One region of the Paenibacillus sp. FSL P2-0089 genome, then DNA from elsewhere that is predicted to be linked to it. Evidence: riboswitches for the same ligand, from Rfam matches in the RefSeq annotation. Region 1 holds a riboswitch; each other region holds the start of a gene.

The links. Region 1 has a riboswitch for cyclic di-AMP ahead of NST69_RS01085 (hypothetical protein). Riboswitches for the same ligand answer to the same signal wherever they lie in the genome.
Region 2: it holds a riboswitch for cyclic di-AMP, as region 1 does, so the genes downstream of both, NST69_RS16050 (APC family permease) here and NST69_RS01085 (hypothetical protein) in region 1, are expected to answer to the same signal.
Region 3: it holds a riboswitch for cyclic di-AMP, as region 1 does, so the genes downstream of both, NST69_RS15420 (hypothetical protein) here and NST69_RS01085 (hypothetical protein) in region 1, are expected to answer to the same signal.
Region 4: it holds a riboswitch for cyclic di-AMP, as region 1 does, so the genes downstream of both, NST69_RS31585 (ubiquitin-like domain-containing protein) here and NST69_RS01085 (hypothetical protein) in region 1, are expected to answer to the same signal.

What each region holds. Positions count from the first base shown of each region.
Region 1 covers NZ_CP152006.1:256,665-260,999, forward strand. The annotation lists gene NST69_RS01080 (hypothetical protein) at 1-124, shown strand, start outside; gene NST69_RS01085 (hypothetical protein) at 644-1,099, opposite strand; cyclic di-AMP (ydaO/yuaA leader) riboswitch at 1,234-1,403, opposite strand; gene NST69_RS01090 (hypothetical protein) at 1,643-2,974, opposite strand; gene NST69_RS01095 (glutaredoxin family protein) at 3,081-3,323, opposite strand; gene ytxJ (bacillithiol system redox-active protein YtxJ) at 3,320-3,646, opposite strand; gene NST69_RS01105 (SDR family NAD(P)-dependent oxidoreductase) at 3,873-4,335, shown strand, end outside.
Region 2 covers NZ_CP152006.1:3,887,805-3,892,139, reverse strand. The annotation lists gene NST69_RS16060 (DsbA family protein) at 1-525, shown strand, start outside; gene NST69_RS16055 (disulfide oxidoreductase) at 522-956, shown strand; cyclic di-AMP (ydaO/yuaA leader) riboswitch at 1,183-1,342, shown strand; gene NST69_RS16050 (APC family permease) at 1,471-3,288, shown strand; gene NST69_RS16045 (ABC transporter substrate-binding protein) at 3,461-4,335, shown strand, end outside.
Region 3 covers NZ_CP152006.1:3,740,985-3,745,319, reverse strand. The annotation lists gene arsC (arsenate reductase (thioredoxin)) at 446-865, opposite strand; cyclic di-AMP (ydaO/yuaA leader) riboswitch at 1,503-1,666, shown strand; gene NST69_RS15420 (hypothetical protein) at 1,872-2,339, shown strand; gene NST69_RS15415 (hypothetical protein) at 2,359-2,544, opposite strand; gene NST69_RS15410 (suppressor of fused domain protein) at 2,677-3,420, shown strand; gene NST69_RS15405 (FAD-dependent oxidoreductase) at 3,901-4,335, opposite strand, start outside.
Region 4 covers NZ_CP152006.1:7,387,518-7,391,852, reverse strand. The annotation lists gene rsmA (16S rRNA (adenine(1518)-N(6)/adenine(1519)-N(6))-dimethyltransferase RsmA) at 1-21, opposite strand, end outside; gene rnmV (ribonuclease M5) at 18-569, opposite strand; gene NST69_RS31585 (ubiquitin-like domain-containing protein) at 731-1,891, opposite strand; cyclic di-AMP (ydaO/yuaA leader) riboswitch at 2,178-2,406, opposite strand; gene NST69_RS31580 (TatD family hydrolase) at 2,606-3,376, opposite strand; gene NST69_RS31575 (HD domain-containing protein) at 3,430-4,335, opposite strand, start outside.

The DNA.
Region 1 (4,335 bases):
GTCGGATCAATCGACTTGGCTGGGGGCGTTACAGACCCTTCTGCTGGGAGCCGGACTGCTCGGCTGCTGTATGGCTTTTTGGCGGTTTGCCAAGGGCGGCAAGGGTGGGAAGGGCAAGAGCTGAGTTCGATGTACTGAACGGCCGTTGGAGACAGGATCACTGCATGGGATGGTTGAGCTATGTAAGGTGAGCCAAGCACTGCATGAGTGCTGGCGCTGAGAGTCAAGGACGAAGTCGCGGCGGATGCTGCGGCTTTATTTGTTAGAATTTATATGTTTTGGGGTCCCCGCAAAGTACCTGAGTCATCATCAAAGCTAAAGCCCCACTTTGTGGGGGGGATGTTGTTTTGTAGGCGGACTCAGCGGCCCTTATTTTGTGAAAAAGACCGATTTTCTCCCCGTTACGGACTGAGAGGACCTTAAAGGGCTGTATGGAGCGCAAAATGAGCTGGAATGGGTTAATTAAGCGCCTCTCAGTCTGCATGGCCTTCGGAATGGTCCCATCTGCTGAAATAGCGGATCTGTAGTCCGCATGGCCCGCTATCCATCTCCTTTTGTCGCATCCGTACCCAAAATCCGCCACATCCAACTTATTCCGCCGCACTCATTCCTATATCCCGCGTATCCCGCGTTATTCCCAGTCTCAACCCGCCGAAGGACGGTGCACAGCAGGCAAGGCTGAGTGTGCGGCTGCCATCTGTTCACGTATTCCTCTGAGCCGGGCCTTGAGCTCGGGGACGCTGCACTCCAGAATCTGGCTGATGTCGGACAGGGGGAGCTGGATGCCGTACCATAAGGCACTGGCAACGTGATCGTCCCAGCTCAGCGGCGCAGAAGCGCAGCGGCTGCGGTCGTGGGCGAGCATGGCACACTGGCGGATGCACTCTCTGTAGGCAGCCGCAGCAGCGGCGTCCCCTGAGAGGCGGCCCTTCAGCCATAGTGGATGGAGGGCCACGAAGGTGGCGGTTGCAGCTTGTTCGGCGCGGACGCCTTGCTCCAGCAGCAGGCAGCTAAGCGCATAGACGGGACCGCTATATTGCTGGGTGTAGTGGTTAAATCCGGCAGCGGCGGTTAGTTTGGGCGATAAGGGGTCAGGCATGTGGTCACGTTCCTTCCTGAATCTATACTGTGCAGTTCATTCCAGCGCGCAAAAAACCGCAGGCAGAGGAGGACCTCTGCCTGCGGTTGTGGGTAACAGGCTTAAGACGCCTGGCACAAAAGCGTGGCGGATCAGGGCTCTCTCTTGGCGCTTACGAGGTTAGCTGTCGGATTCGGACGGTGAGAGTCGCCCTACCTGCCGGAGACCTGCGCGTGGCATTCTCCTTTGGATTCACCCCAAGTCGGCCTGACGGCCGGATGGTTCCCCCGTTTTCCACATGACGGAAATTCAGCGTGCATGCATATGCTCATTTTCATGAATGCATTCATTTGCTTTCAACACGAATCATACTCTCTTCAGAGGGGGTTTGTAAAAATGGAAAAGAGTGCTATTCGCCTTATTTTCAGCAAATGGCTGAATGGCTAAGCAAATGGAAGCCAAAACTCATATATGTAGCAGATTATCTGCCATTTATCTCGCTCAAGCGCTGTTTTTTATTTTTGGCAGACGGCGGTGGGAAAGAAGGGTTCTCCATGTATCAGCTCACCACCAAAGCGGCTCATTCTGATTCTTCCAGGCAATAATCCGCTTCATCTCACGAACGGTTCCTGTTGTAATCTCATAGTCGCTGCGTTCAGCGGCATGAAGGTCCAGGAAATGCAGCATCCCTCCATAAGTCCCCACGGCCAGCATGGTCTCATCCGGATCGACAGCTAATCCAGAAATGGTGCTTCCGGCATAATAACGCCACAGCTCCCGCCCCCCTGTATCAATGAGCCTCAGGTAGCCATAGGCATCGCCAATGACAACACCGTCCTTCAGTGCCGCCGCCGCATATACCCGGGCTTCCTCGTTAACAACCGGATATTCCTGATCGGACGGGAGCTTTCCTGCTTCCGCATCTTCAAGGGACACAGCAAGGGTAACGCCATTATAGAAGTGGCAGGCATTGTACCATACGCTATGCTGGTCCTTCGTAAATATAGTATAGTGCGGGTAACTGGATTCCGGATTGAATAAGTGAACCTGCCCTGAAGTTGTGTCATATAAAAGATGATCACTGCCCTGGCTGCCATAGGCAATCCATCTTCCATCCGGAGAGACGGCACCATGCGGCATGTCGATCTCGATATGCTCCATCTCATCTGCTTTATATTCTTCGAGATCAGGATGCAGCAGCTTCACCTCCCATAGCTTCACCTGCGATTGCTGGACCAGGAAAATTCCCTGGCTCGTAACAAGCAATAATGCTTGGCCCCCGTTAAAAGGAATGACTTGCTCCAAGGGTAACTCCTGTTCCAAGCTGTCTATGTTCAAAACAGTAAAGTCCGGGTCCAGCGCTTGAATCGTGCCATTCAGCTCACGCCATGTGAGATCTGCTACAACTATTCCTTGTAGAGTGCTGTTTATGGATTGCATAATGGTAATGCCTTGAGTTCCGGCGAGTGCATAGAACTGATTGTCAGGAGATGCCCCAACCAGGCTAAACTCGTCGAATACGGAAATAACATCCTTATGTACAGCCACAACTGCATTCTTCTCCCAAGGTGAGCCGGTGCTGAACACCACAGCATCATCACTTATGAAATGGATACCGCGAATCGCCTGCATCTCCTTCTGGAAGTGCCCGGAGAGCGGCCACGTTGCCGCCGGTAGTTGCTCCCGCAGCTCAGCAATCTCACCGTGCTCATTAGCTCCTCGAATCATCTTATAGATTTTGGCGGCGAGGCCCCCGCGTGTATCCTCTGCGGGTTCCTTTCCCGCTTTGTCCCAGCCTTCCGTCAGTCCCTTATGTACGAATTGATTGACGTCGCTCACATAACGTTGTCCTTCTTCACGCCATTTGGCGGCATGCTCATCCTGTAGCCACTTCAAAGGATCAATCCTCCTTGTCCAGATATATATAAATATACAATTATTTCATCGATGAATCGCAAAAAAAGGCGCTGCTCCTGTTGAGAGGACAGCACCTTTGTGTATATTACAGAACAGCAGCATCCATAAGCTCCTGAAGCTCAGGGAGATTGAAGCCCTTGACCGCCCGGTCCCCGGATACGGTGACTGGAATGCCCATGAAGCCCAGCTTCTCCACTTCCTCCTGATAGACGGAGCTGGTCATCACATCCCGGACCTCGAAGGGAATGCCCTTGCTCTCCAGCAGCTGCTTGACCTGATTGCACTCGCCACAGCCGGAGGTTGAATAGACAATTACGTTCGCGCTCATTGTTCCACTGCTTCCTTTATCGCTTTTTGGGTAATCTTCCAGTGTGAGGTGTTCCAGCGGACTTCGCTGTCCTCCAGCAGGAAAATCTGCGGGGATTCATGCTTGATCCCGAAATCCTCAGCGATCTGATTGGAGACAGGACGGTCTTCGATCACATGGACCACGGCTGCAGGAGTATCTGAATGCTGTGTATAGGCCTGGAATTCCTCGTTGGCCTTGGCGCTGATCGGGCAGGTGGTGCTGTGCTTGAAGAGCAGTTTTTTGCCAGGCTGCCCGATATATTGCTGTAATTCTTCCTTAGTGTGGATTTGTTGAATAGACATCGTAGGATCACCTTCCTGGGTAAGAGTTAATGAAACCTGTTGTCAACAATTGTGTTGTTAACAACTATTAATCATGATTGTAGCATAGTTCAAAATTAAAGCAAAAGTAAAGTTCTGCTTAGCCTGCCCTCCCTTGTAGGATGTTGTTAACGGCCTGCAGCCATGCTAATGTGAGAGGGATGGACCTAGGCTCGTAGCATAATTATGCAGATAGGAGGGGGAGCTCATGAAAAGGGTTGCCTGTGTTACCGGTGCTGACCGTGGACTGGGATTATTCCTCGTTCGTTCTCTTTTGGAGAGTAAATACATGGTGTTTGCCGGACAGTATTTGCCGGACCCTGCGCTACTTGAAGCTTTGAAAGCGCAATACCCGGATAGCCTGAAGCTGGTTCCTCTCGATATCGGCAGTGCAGGGAGCGTAAAGGAGGCCGCGCGGAGTATTGCCGGAAGTACAGGGCACCTTGATATGATTATCAATAACGCAGGGATTATCCACAAGTCTGATGATGCAACAGTGCTCGTGGATATGGATGATGAAGCTATGGCGGAGATTTATAACGTGAACACGCTGGGTGCGCTGAGGGTGAGCAATGCATTGATGGGCTTACTGCTGCAAGGCCGCCAGCGTCTGGTGGTTAATATCTCGTCGGAGGCCGGAAGCATCGGGCGGAACAAGCGGATCAATATGT
Region 2 (4,335 bases), 3.6 Mb from region 1:
GATGCTCCGGTCAAAATTGTGGAATTCGGCGATTTCAAATGTCCGGCTTGCGCCCAGTTCACCGGTGTGATCAAGCCGCAGATCGTTCAGGGCTATGTCGATCAGAATAAAGCAGCCTTCTATTTCGTGAATCTGGCCTTCCTCGGTACGGATTCCAGAACGGCCTCCCTGGCAGCGCTATCGGTCTATCATCAGAACCAGGAAGCGTTCTGGAAGTATTTCGATGCGATCTATGCCAATCAGGGGAATGAAGAGAAGGAATGGGCTACACCTGACTTCCTGGTGAGTCTCGCCAAGCAGCTGGAGCTGCCGGTGGATTACGACCTGCTGCGCAAGGACATTGACGAGCGTACCTACGTAAGCGAGCTGGAGCGGGATATTCAGCTTGGCACCGATACGGGCGTAACGAATACGCCTTCCTTGTACGTGAACGGCATCAAGGTGAAGGAGCCTTTCAATATGGAGGCGATTGACGCCCAGATTCAGGCAGCAACAGCAGCAGCGGGAGCAGGGACCGCCCAATGACCGCCTTCTCTGCCTTCTGCCGGCGTAACTGTCTCTACTTGGCCTGGTTCGTCTGTGTGGTGGCTGTAGCAGGAAGCCTGTATCTCAGTGAGGTCCTAAATTACGAGCCCTGTAAGCTGTGCTGGTTCCAGCGGATCTTCATGTATCCGCAGCTGTTCCTGCTGGGGATCGCCACCTACCGGGGGGACAAGCGGATCATTCCATACGTGCTTCCCCTTAGTCTGATTGGCGGCAGCATCTCCATATATCATTATGCGGAGCAGAAAATTCCGGCGCTCAGCAAGGTGCTTCCCTGTACCATCGGCGTACCGTGCAACAAGGATTATCTGAACTGGTTCGGATTTATAACGATCCCTCTGCTTGCACTTATAGCCTTTGCCTTAATCTCCATTCTGCTCTGGACAGGACGCAAAGAGGAGCCTGCGGAGTAAGAAGCTGACGGGCAGAAGGAAGAGAAGAGAATACCCTTAATTTTAGTAAAAAATAATATGCAAAAACCCTGTAAAATCACGTGGTAAAGGGATAATGAAAGAGAATGAAAGATCAAGACATACCGGATGATGAATTTGGTTGTTTTGAGTGCTTTTCATTCTTTTTTCATTTGTTTCCACGCTTTACGGAAGACGTGTTGTAGCTTAATATTAGTCCTTGTGAGAAGTTGAATATGCGCTGAATTTTCCGGAAGGAAAAACGGGGGAACCACACTTTGGCCAAGGCCAAAAGGGGTGAATCGGAGCAGGCTACTTGACCTGTAACCGTAGGGCTACCACAGTCCGAATCCGCCAGCTAACCTCGTAAGCCACTAGTGGGATAATGACCATGCACACTAAGGCATGCGGATCATTTCCGTATGCTTATTTTGGTGCCTGCATTTATGAAATCCACTTATGAAAACAGCGCAGGGAAACCCGTTTCAACTTAACCAAGAGAGGAACTGTTACTACAATGGTAAGCAAGGTAAAACGACTATTGATCGGGCGTCCGATGAAGTCGAACGAACTCGATCATGAAAAGTTATCCAAGGTGAAAGCACTGGCTGTCCTGTCTTCTGATGCGCTCTCGTCTGTAGCCTACGGAACAGAACAAATTCTGATTGTACTGGTGGCCGCCGGGTTCACCGCTATCTGGTACTCCTTGCCAATTGCATTAGCCGTATTGGGCCTGCTGGCTATTCTGATTCTGTCCTACCGGCAGACGATCTTCGCTTATCCCCAAGGCGGGGGCGCGTATATTGTCGCCAAAAGCAATCTAGGGGTGCATACCGGCTTACTGGCCGGCGGCTCTCTGCTGGTGGATTACATTCTGACGGTGGCGGTAAGTGCGTCGGCGGGGACGGATGCAATCACTTCAGCTTTTCCAAGTCTGCATAATCATAGTGTTCTGATAGCGGTATCTGTTATCGTGCTCTTAACGATTGTTAACCTGCGGGGAGTGACCGAATCGGCCTCCTTCATCGCTATCCCGGTCTATCTGTTCGTGGTTTCCATCTTCGTGCTCATCATCTCGGGGGTCTTCAAATATATGACCGGCGGCGCCCATGCCCATGTTCCTGAGATTGGCTCGGCCGTATCGAACGTGAGTATGTTTCTGCTGCTGAAGGCCTTCAGCTCCGGCTGTTCGGCTCTGACCGGGGTAGAAGCGGTCTCCAATGCCATTCCTAACTTCAAAGCGCCCGCGGAGAAAAATGCAGCCAAAACGCTGATGCTCATGGGCCTCATTCTCGGGGTAATGTTCACAGGTATTACGCTGCTCGCTTACTGGTACGGTATCATGCCTGATGAGAAGGCCACCGTGGTCTCACAGATTACCGAATCTACCTTCGGCCGCGGCGGACTGTACTTCTTCATTCAGGGGATTACGGCGGTTATCCTGTTCCTGGCAGCCAATACGGCGTACTCGGCCTTCCCGCTGCTGGCGTTCATGTTCGCCAAAGACAAATATCTGCCCCATGCCTTCATGGTGCGCGGCGACCGGCTGGGCTTCTCCAACGGTATTATTTTCCTCGGTGTTATGTCGGCTGTGCTGGTGGCGGCGTTTCACGGGAATACGGAAGGACTCATTCCATTATATGCAGTAGGGGTATTCATTCCGTTCACGCTGTCGCAGCTGGGCATGATGGTCCAATGGTACAGAACGAAGCCGAAAGGCTGGCAGAGCAAGTTCGCCGTCAATACGGTGGGGATGCTCACTACATTAACGATCACCCTGATTTTCATAATCACTAAATTCTCCAGCGTGTGGATGGCCTTCATCTTCCTGCCGGCTGTTATCATCGTGTTCCACCGGATTCACCGCCATTATATGAATATTGCCGATCAGCTGCGGATCTGCCCGGCTACCGATAAGCCTTGTATCAAAGGAAGCACCGTAGTCGTTCCGGTCGCCGGTGTGACTCGTGCTGTACTGCATTCGATCAGCTATGCGAAGTCATTGACAGATAATGTGGTCGCTGTATATGTAGGCTTCGATGAAGAAGAGATTCACAAGATGGAGCAGAAGTGGGAGGAGTGGAACCCCGGCGTACGCCTGATCGTCCTGCGCTCCCGCTACCGCAGCATTATCCGCCCGCTGGTGAAGTTCATCGATACAGTAGAGTGGAAGACCTCTTCAACGGATCATATTACCGTCCTGATTCCGCAATTCGTGACCAAGCACTGGTGGCAGGCGGTGCTGCATAATCAGACCAGCTTGTTCATCCGTTCATATCTGATGAATCAGAAGGACATTGTAATCGCGACTGTACCTTTCCATCTGCATAAATAATATAGAAGATTAGGAAGATGGCTGTTTCTGCTTAATGCGGAGACGGCCGTTTTTACGTTATTATAAGTTATTGGTTGACATAGAGAATGAGAATCAATATCATCAGTATAGACAAGATGAAGGTAACAGAGCTTTTGCCAATCATGAGGGTAACATACAGGAGGGGTATTCAATGTTTTCGTTCAACCTGCAAGGATCAAGAAGCGGGAAGCTGGCGGTGGCCGGACTTATGACTACAACACTGCTGCTGTCCGCTTGCGGAAATGATAATAGCAACGCAGGCAGTAACGGTGGAGCAGGCACCGCACCTGCGGCAACCGCAGAAGCGACTGCGGAGGCCACTGCGGTACCTGCAGCAACTGCTGCACCCGCTGTGGAGAAGACCGTAACGGATGCAATGGGACATAAGGTGACCGTTCCCGCTAATCCGCAGCGTGTAATTGCTTCTTATCTGGAGGATTATCTGGTAGCACTCGGCGTGACTCCGGTTGCCCAGTGGTCTACGAAGAATGGTACTCAGGCTTACCTGGCCGCTGAGCTTAAGGACGTTCCGCCGATCAGCTATGACCTGCCGCTTGAAGCCGTCACCAGCTTCACGCCGGATTTTCACATCGTCCAGTCGGAGGGCTCGGTTCAGAACGGTCTTTATGACCAGCTGAATAAGATTGCACCAACCTATGTACTCGGTGATGAGGTCAGCAGTGACTGGCGCGCAGCCTTGCTCAAGATCGGAGAGCTGCTCAATAAGACACCGGAAGCGGAGAAGGCTATTGCAGACTATGACCAGAAAGCGGCTTCAGCCAAAGCGGCTGTATCTGCGGCAATCGGCGATGATTCAGTAGCGGTTCTGTGGCTGGTATCAAAGAATTTCTTCATTGTAGATGAGACCCGCAGCAGCGGTGCGGTATTGTATGGCGATCTTGGAGTGAAGCTCCCGAATCTCGTGACCGACATTCCTGCAGAATCCAGAGCACCGTGGAACCCGATTTCACTGGAGAAATTATCTGAGCTGACTGCAGAGCATATCATTCTGGTGAATAGTGACAA
Region 3 (4,335 bases), 3.5 Mb from region 1:
AGACAGCTAACTTGGGGGTTTGGATTTAATTAATGTAACATTATTCTGGAACTGACCGATCAAGGGACCACCCGCATGCGGCAAGCATGGGTGCCAAAGAGGAGTCACTCTTGGCGTGTTCCTGCTGAAGCTCCTTCATCAACTGAAGCAGTTCTTCCAGCCCGGTACGGATATTGGAGAACACACAGTCCTTTGTTAGACCACCACATATACATGCTGGGATTCGGGCAGTATTGAACTTCGCTTTATGTGGCAAGCTCGTTTCACCGCCAAGTTATCATCCATGCCAGGCGCACCCAAAAAACCGACCTAGTAATAAAGGTCGGGTTTAATTTGGGGTTTTAGCAAAAAAGATCTATTATACTTTACCTTCAATCAGTTCATGATAATTTACCATTATAGTTTCTCTCCTGTCTCATTAGCAGCAGTTACTCCACTATCGTGACTATTCACCCGTTTCAGCAAATTGTTTGATGCGCTCTCCCACTTGATCACGAACCTGCTGGAAGACTGCCCACTTCTCTTCATCTGTTCCTTGCGCTTTTGCCGGATCGTCGAATCCCCAATGCTCACGTTTCACCTGAGGCGGGGTAATGGGACACTTATCTGCTGCATCTCCACATAAAGTAATGACGAGATCAGAGCTGTTCAGCAGCTGCGGATCAATAATATCTGATGTTTGACCTGAGATATCTATACCTACTTCACTCATCGCTTGAACGGCTTTCGGATTCAACCCATGAGCCTCAATGCCTGCACTATACACATTCCATTCATTGCTCAAATATTTCTTGGCCCAGCCTTCGGCCATCTGACTCCGGCAGGAGTTTCCTGTACACAAAAAGTAAATGGTTTTCTTATCCATGAGTCGCATTCTCCTTTGATTTTAAATAAGGTCAATATTATATATAAACTCATTTTTTCTCGGAATAAAAGGTAAACCTACAAGTTCAAAGTGTTAGTATGTCCAAGTATCGGTAAGTACAACGCCCCTAGCATTTGCTCCCATAAAGCTTTATATAGGCGTCCATTTTGCACTCTTGAGGATCTTATCCCAATCCGATGTTTCTTGCCATGCAACTTACGGCAAATGGCATTTGATAACAGAACTGATGTTCTCAGTTGATTATACCAGAACATTTATTCTCAATCCATTCCAATATTGGATTCATAATGGCGGCACTCCATACAAGCAAATAATTAATCGGGCTCTCGCACATGTTCACCTGTAAAGGCAGACAATAAACCTCTTAGTATCTCTGCAACCAGTCTCAATCTCTCCGATTCTCTTTTTTATAATCATGATTAAAGAAGCATTAAGATTCATTTAGCCCCATTTAGGTTGCATTAAAAAGTTAATAAATACGCGATAACTTAAGAAAATCGAGGATGAATGCTAGATTACAAGGGATTTTCTTCATTTTTATATCCTATAGAGTCTTATTTAGTCTCCTAGAGAACTTTCAGCATTTTACAAACGGTGATGCTCAGCGTAAGATTCCTTTTAACAAATGCTGAATTCCCGTCAGGCGGGAAGCGGGGGAACCAAATGGCTGTGGCCAGCCGAAATGGGGTGAATCCAAAGAAGATTGAACTCTTCACTGGTAGGACGACTCTCACCGTCCGAATCCGTCAGCTAACCTCGTAAGCACTGGAGAGAGCCTGCATTAACCATGCTTTTTTGCTGCGATCCCGCAAAACCTTTCCATTACACTTATCCATCGTACAGAAAACCAAATATTCCGTTTGGCTTGAGCATGCTGCTGTATGTGAGAATGAAACTGAACTGTCAGCCTATGTAGCCACAGCTGAGCAGACCCATAATCTGCAGCGTTATATGAAATCTATAGACAACCTAGGAGGCATTATTCATGATTAACGCCAGACTGTCACGAATCGAGTTGTTCGCATTTAGCTGCCGCCCTTCCTTCATGCATATTTCAGAGCCTTACGGATACTGGTATGGGGTGTTGAAGTTAACCTTCGGAGGACAGATCAGCTATGGGAATTGCATTCTTTGTGCGGGTGACAATGCGGTGGATTTAATCAAATGGGGCTCTTTTCTGAAAGAGATATGTCATTGTACTGCAGAAGAAGCCACAGAATACGTCCGGATGCACGGACAAGAATGGGCCCCCAATCAACTTAACATGATCAAGACTGCACTCGATAGTATGTTCATTCAAAATGACCAAATCCGAATGAAGGTAGGAGCCGGATCGGAGCGGTATCGCCATCAAAGGACAAAGCAAAGAATCCATTCAATTAATACGGTGAAGAGTCATCTGAATCCAACCATTTTATTTGCAGAATCAGTATCCTATTATTCACTGCTATAGACATGATCAATTTAAATTATCAAACCTTCAATTGGTCAAAAATCTTAACGAATATTTTCGCGAAGTTCTTGGCATCATCGATACCTCTATGGTGAGTACCTTCAAGCGGCAATTCAAGCATAGTCAAGGCTCTCTCCATGCCTACGCCCCGCTTGCGGTCATTTTCCCAACAGGTGGCTTCCAGATCAAAAATGATATAGTTCATATCTGCTCCTTTTGAAATTCGAATCGATAGACCCATCGCTCCGGGGCTATGTCTTTTGTTATACTTCCAAGTGAGGTTTCAAATACTTCATTTCGCACTTTAATATACACCCACACAGAGGAGCGCAAAGACATGAACTTTTTCAAAAAACTGTTTGGCGGCAAGGAAATGGGCAAATCGGAAGATGGTACCACCATTTATGGTTATGACGCTTCGGATGAGCAGCAGGTTACGCCTCCCGCCAATATTTTGTACATGGAAGATTTAAACGAACATTTCAATCGGGTCTTTCCAAACCGGGAAACTGGCGTGTTCCACGAACTGATTTCAGACATCGTACATATTGATGTAAATATTATGGAGGCTACACCTGATGAGCCCTACCGGGTGCTGTACACCAATGGGATGAGCGATCTGCCGCTGACGCTCCCTCAGGAGATCCGTAAAGAGTATAAGCATCTGGAACGCGCGGAGCTGATGATGTTTTTGCCGGCGGACTGGCCGCTTACGCAGGAGGATTTTGAAGTGGAGGAGAACTACTGGCCGATCCGCCTGATGAAGATGCTTGCCCGATTCCCGCATATGTATCAGACGTGGCTTGGATACGGACATACGATCCCCAACACGGAGGATTACGAGCCTTACGCGGATAACACGGAGCTGTCCGGTGTGATCCTGTATGCTCTGTCGGAAGAGGTTAGCACCGTCCATACGAAAGATGGCAATCAGGTTCAGGTTTATTTCCTGGTTCCGCTGTACCGGGAGGAAATGGAGTTCAAGCTGGAGTCCGGTATAGACGAACTGGTGGCCAAGCTGTTCGAGCTTCCAGAGGATTTCCTCGTTCTGAATCCGAATAGACACAACGCTTGTAAATAACCGCCCGGATTAACAGCTTTAAAAGGCTGAGCTTAAGTCAAGAATATGACTTTGGGCTCAGCCTTTTGATACTAGTTAGCTCATCAGATCTAAACGTGTGGGAATTACTTTAACTAATAGCTTGCTGAAGGTTATCTGCACCGAATAGGCTGCAAGGGGGAGGCTTAATTGCAATTCGTACAACTAAATCATCGGATGTGCCGCTCAATCTCCGTTTAGCTGTATTTCCTGCAATTAAAATGCCTCTATATCTGGGTTTTCGTCGATCCGGGAAAATTTAGTTGTACAGACTACAATTAGAAGAGGAAGTTCACCCGTTTCCCTATTTTTAGTTGCACAGAATACACTTATCTCTGCTTTTTTTCGCTACGAACCCAGCATCATCTCTTACCACTTTTATGGAATGAAATCACTTGTTTAATTCTGATGCTCTACTAGTTGGCTTTCTATCACAGTTGACTGTAATACAGTTCAACCTTCCTAGTACCGCTCATTGATCTGCTCCCCTAACCATGCGCCTTGGCGGACAAGTCTGCGCTGCAGGTCCGTGATGTCGATACTGCGCGTTTCCCGCGTACCTGTCTTGGCCAGAATCGCCGCGGCCGTACCGGAGGCTTCGCCCATGGCAAAGCAATTCGGCATGACCCGGGTGGAGCCTTGGGCCGCTCTATCGGTTGATATCGCTCTGCCGGCTACGATTACGTTCTGAATACCAACCGGAAGTAAGGCGCGATAAGGAATGCCGTGCGACTCTCCCGGCGATAGACGTACCATCGTCATGCCGCTCGTAGGCTTTGCCATATGAATATCAATAAAGTAGGCATTTCGGGCAATGTCGTCCGGAAACGAACGGCACGCCAGAAAATCGTCGGCGGTGACGATATAATCGCCGATGATCCGGCGGGTCTCCCGAAT
Region 4 (4,335 bases), 600 kb from region 1:
GATATTCTCGATACCGCTCATGAAGTAATGCCTCCCTGATCAATTTGGGCGAGGGCCTGCGCGAACTCTTCGCGGGTAATGCCGAACATCGCCAGACGTTTGTACAGCTGTTTGCCATTGCAATAACCGATACCGAGCAGATTGCCAAGCTGCATTCTGCGCTCAGCCGCCCGGGGATGCACCATCAGCCCTGCGGCCATAAGCTCATCCAGCCCGATGATGGGCGGCGCCCCCTCGAAGGAGGTATGTACATGCTCCAGCGCATGGCGGATAGCCTCAGGCGAAGCATTCTCTATTCCGATATCTCCTTTGCGCGTTGCATCCTTCTCAGGGATGAAGGCATGCTTGCAGCCCGGCACCTTGGCCGCGACGATTTTGCGGATTCGCTCTCCGGCATGATCCGGGTCGGTAAGAATGATTACACCCCGGCGCTCCATGGCCAGCTTGATCTTGGCAATGACCCTGCTATCCACTGCCGAACCCCCGGTTTCAATCGTATCGGCCTCAACCGCCCGCTTAACGGCAACGGTATCACTTTTCCCTTCAACCACAATTAGCTCTTTAATCATAAATATTTTTACTCCTTACTCCAGAACGCAAAAAGAAGAGGATTCGCTCCCCTTCTTTTTGGCTAAAGAATGTATAAGTGATGAGCGGCAGCTCTCTGAAATTTCGTAAGTGCTTCCCTCACTATATCGTATTAACCGCTAATTTGCAAAAGACTTTACGTTTAGTTCAGCTCCGGCTTCACAGGTCCGATCACATAGAGTGTGCGCGACTTGCGGCCGAAATTACGGGCATGACTCAGTGAATCGTAATAGACATCCACCTTGTTGCCTTTGATGGCACCGCCGGTATCCTCTGCTCGGCGAAACCCTAATCCTTCAATGTACACCCACCAGCCGATTGGTATAACCCTAGGATCTACAGCAATAGTGCGGCCTTCCGTTACGCGTGTGCCGGAGGCAGTACGTGTTCCAATACCCGGTTCCTGCGACGAATACGCGGTCATGGATACGTTTTTAATCATTCTTTTGTACTCGAAATCCACACCAGCCTTACTGGTAACATTGCTGGCCTTTGCGCTCGCTTTAGATGACTTGGAGGTTGTTACAGGTTTGGAAACTTTGGCAGTAACTACGACGGGCTTAGGAAGCGGCTTGGTTCCAATGGCAATGACTTTGTCCTTGGTAACCGTCTGTACTTCCTTGCCGATCATGCGCATGGATGCCAGCTCGCCATCTTGATAGATCTTCTCGATGTGCTGGACCATTACGCCAGGCTTACCTGCCTGTGCCACTCTTACGGTTCCCTTGGTCAATGAGGGGTCTGCTGTCTTAATGACCCGGAAAGGCAAATTAGTTGTCCGTTGAACCACATGCTTGTTAATCCGGACAATTTTGATTTCCATGTCTGCAGATACTGCGGTTTCTAGCGAAGGGTAAATCTTGTCTAAGCCTTCCAGGCTGTAGCCCAGCTTGTCGATGGCCTGACCAATGGTATCCTCGGTCGTAAATAACGTCTCGGTCTTTCCGTCTACGGTAAGAGCGAACTTCTGCGCAGTGTTAATCACGATACGGTCGCCGTCTTTTATTTCATCACTAAGGCCAATAGATAATTCATCATGCGCCTGCAGCGAAATCTGTTCCTTAGCCAGCACATCACTGAACAGCGTTTCCCGCGTCTCCAGTGTCTGTACCTGTCCGTCTATTACTAGGGTAATTTCTTTTTTGCTCTGACCGTGTACGTACAGCAGTATTAACAGTGCGATAACAATCGATGCCACACCGGCAAGTAAAACTACGCGGGGATTCACTTGCTTCAACCGTAATGCGAAAGACCTGCTGGATGATTGCGAATCATGGGATACCTCTGGTTGGAATACGCCCACTCTTTCCATCCTCCTTACATAGCCCCGTCGTCCAAGTTAGTTCAAGGTGACTGTATCACTTCTGACGAAACTAGGTTTGAGTTTGCAACAGGATACGCCCGCACTTGCTTCAGCGTTTCCTGCTCATGGATCGCCTGCTCGGCATAGTTACTCCGGAGATCTGTTATATAACAGTATGCCGGGAGCATTCTCATTATTCAAAACAAAAGAAGCCTAAAAAGAGCTCATAGAGGACTCTTTCGTGGCTTCCCGGTGTCGAATACGTCGGAATGCTTATGCACGAGGTTTCCTCTCTTACTTGCGCTTACGGGGTTAGCTGTCGGGTTCGGACATAAGAGAGACGCCCTATCTCAGGTCACCCGCTCACGGCGGTTGCCCTCAAATTCACCCCAAAGACCACGTAAAGAAATCAAATAATGCCTGCGGCAATTCTGTGCCAGTACTCTTGTACGTTCATGCGGCAGCGCATTATTGGTTCCCCCGTTCTCCATACGGAGACTCAGCGAGACGATCCATGAAATTAGTGACTGTCACAGTTACAACAGCTCACTGCACTGAAAAGATGATATCCTGTTTTGATACATGTTGTAAAGGACGATTCAACCACGTTTACGTAAAAAAATGATTAAAATATTGTAATAATCGGCCGTTTTTCCGTCATAAAAGTTTAATATATCCGCTATACTTCATTTTTCACCGCTTTTACTCCTGTTTTCAGAGTATCCCAAATCGTTCCAGTGCGTTCGCATACGTAATTTCCGCCAATTCCTGTAATTCAATCCCTTTTATTGCCGCGGCCGCCTCCGCTACCAGCCTCACATGAGCGGTCTCATTTCGCTTGCCCCGGAAGGGGTGCGGAGTCAGATATGGGGAGTCGGTTTCGATCAGCAGCCGGTCCAGCGGAGTCTGGGCAAGCACCTCTTTGGGCACCCGGGCATTCTTGAACGTAATCGGTCCTCCAAAAGAAAGATGGAAGCCCAAATCAAGACACATCTTGGCACTTTCCCAGCTCCCGGAGAAGGAGTGCATTACCCCGCCAACCTCGCCTGCCTTCTCCTCGCGGAGTATACGTATCACATCTTCATGAGCATCACGGTTATGAATGCTGATTGGCATCTTCAGCTCACGGGCCAGCCCGATCTGCTTGCGGAATACTTCATGCTGCACATCCTTAGGAGAGGTATCCCAGTAGTAATCCAGCCCAATCTCGCCGATGGCAACCACCTTGGGATGAGCGCATAAGGAGGCGATCCATTCCAGGTCTCCGTCCTTCATCGTGATGGCATCCTGGGGATGCCAGCCAACGGCTGCATAAATATAATCATATTTCTCGGCAAGCTGCATGGTGGTCGGTATCGTATCCCGGTTAAAGCCGATGTTGATCATCTTGCTGACGCCGGCTTCCAGCGCCCTGGAAATGACCTCTTCGCGGTCTTCGTCGAATTGTGGAGCATCCAGATGGGTATGGGTGTCGAATAACTGCATTACATACATCCTTTCGGCCTGTTGTTGTATCTATAATTCCAAGCATGATCTGATTATTTGGCAAAAATCTCTGCGATGGACGGCGGCAGCTGTGGAAGGGCTTTCTGCAGTCTGTCCTGCGGAAAATACAGATGGTATCTGCCGCGGTGAATACCACTGATAGAACGAACAATATCCGAGACCTCCGAGATTTCCCTCAGCCGGTCATGCTTGTCCAGAAGCAGGATCTGCTTGCTGTCAAAGCCGTCTCCCGGACGGAACACATCATAGGGAAGATCGGTGGGATAATCAATTTCCAGATCATAATCGGGCCGGAGTCCCGCACCGGCGAAGCTGCGGCGGATTTCGTCAATCGTGTCAGAATCCAAATGCTCCATCTCCACATATTTATACAGTTTACGATGGATAAACCGGCTGCACAAGTCGCTCAGGATGTCATCCTCCTCCAGCGTCCACTGCATGAAGGCAGTCTGCATCAAGGCTTCATCCAGCAGCAGGTACTGCCCTACCGTTACCTCTCCGCTGAACAGATCACTTAAGGGCTCGATCATGAAGCGGAAGGCATGCTGCTGCTGCACCAGCTCCTTGGCCCGGCGGAGAATCTGCCTGAGAATAATCTCAGAGCTGCGGGTTACCGGGTGGAAATAGACCTGCCAGTACATCTGGTACCGTGACATCAGGTAATCCTCAATCGCATGCATCCCTGATTCCTTCACAACCACCCGGCCGTCATAAGGGCGCAGCATCCGCAGAATCCGGTCGATGTCGATGGTTCCATAATTCACCCCTGTATAATATGCATCCCGGAGCAGATAATCCATCCGGTCCGCATCCAGCGGTCCCGACACCAAATTGACAACAATTTCATGCTCATAGGTTTTGGAGATGACCGAGGCTACTTTACCGGGGAAATCTTCGGCCACATCACGCAGAATAGCCGTAATCTCTGTATCCTCCAG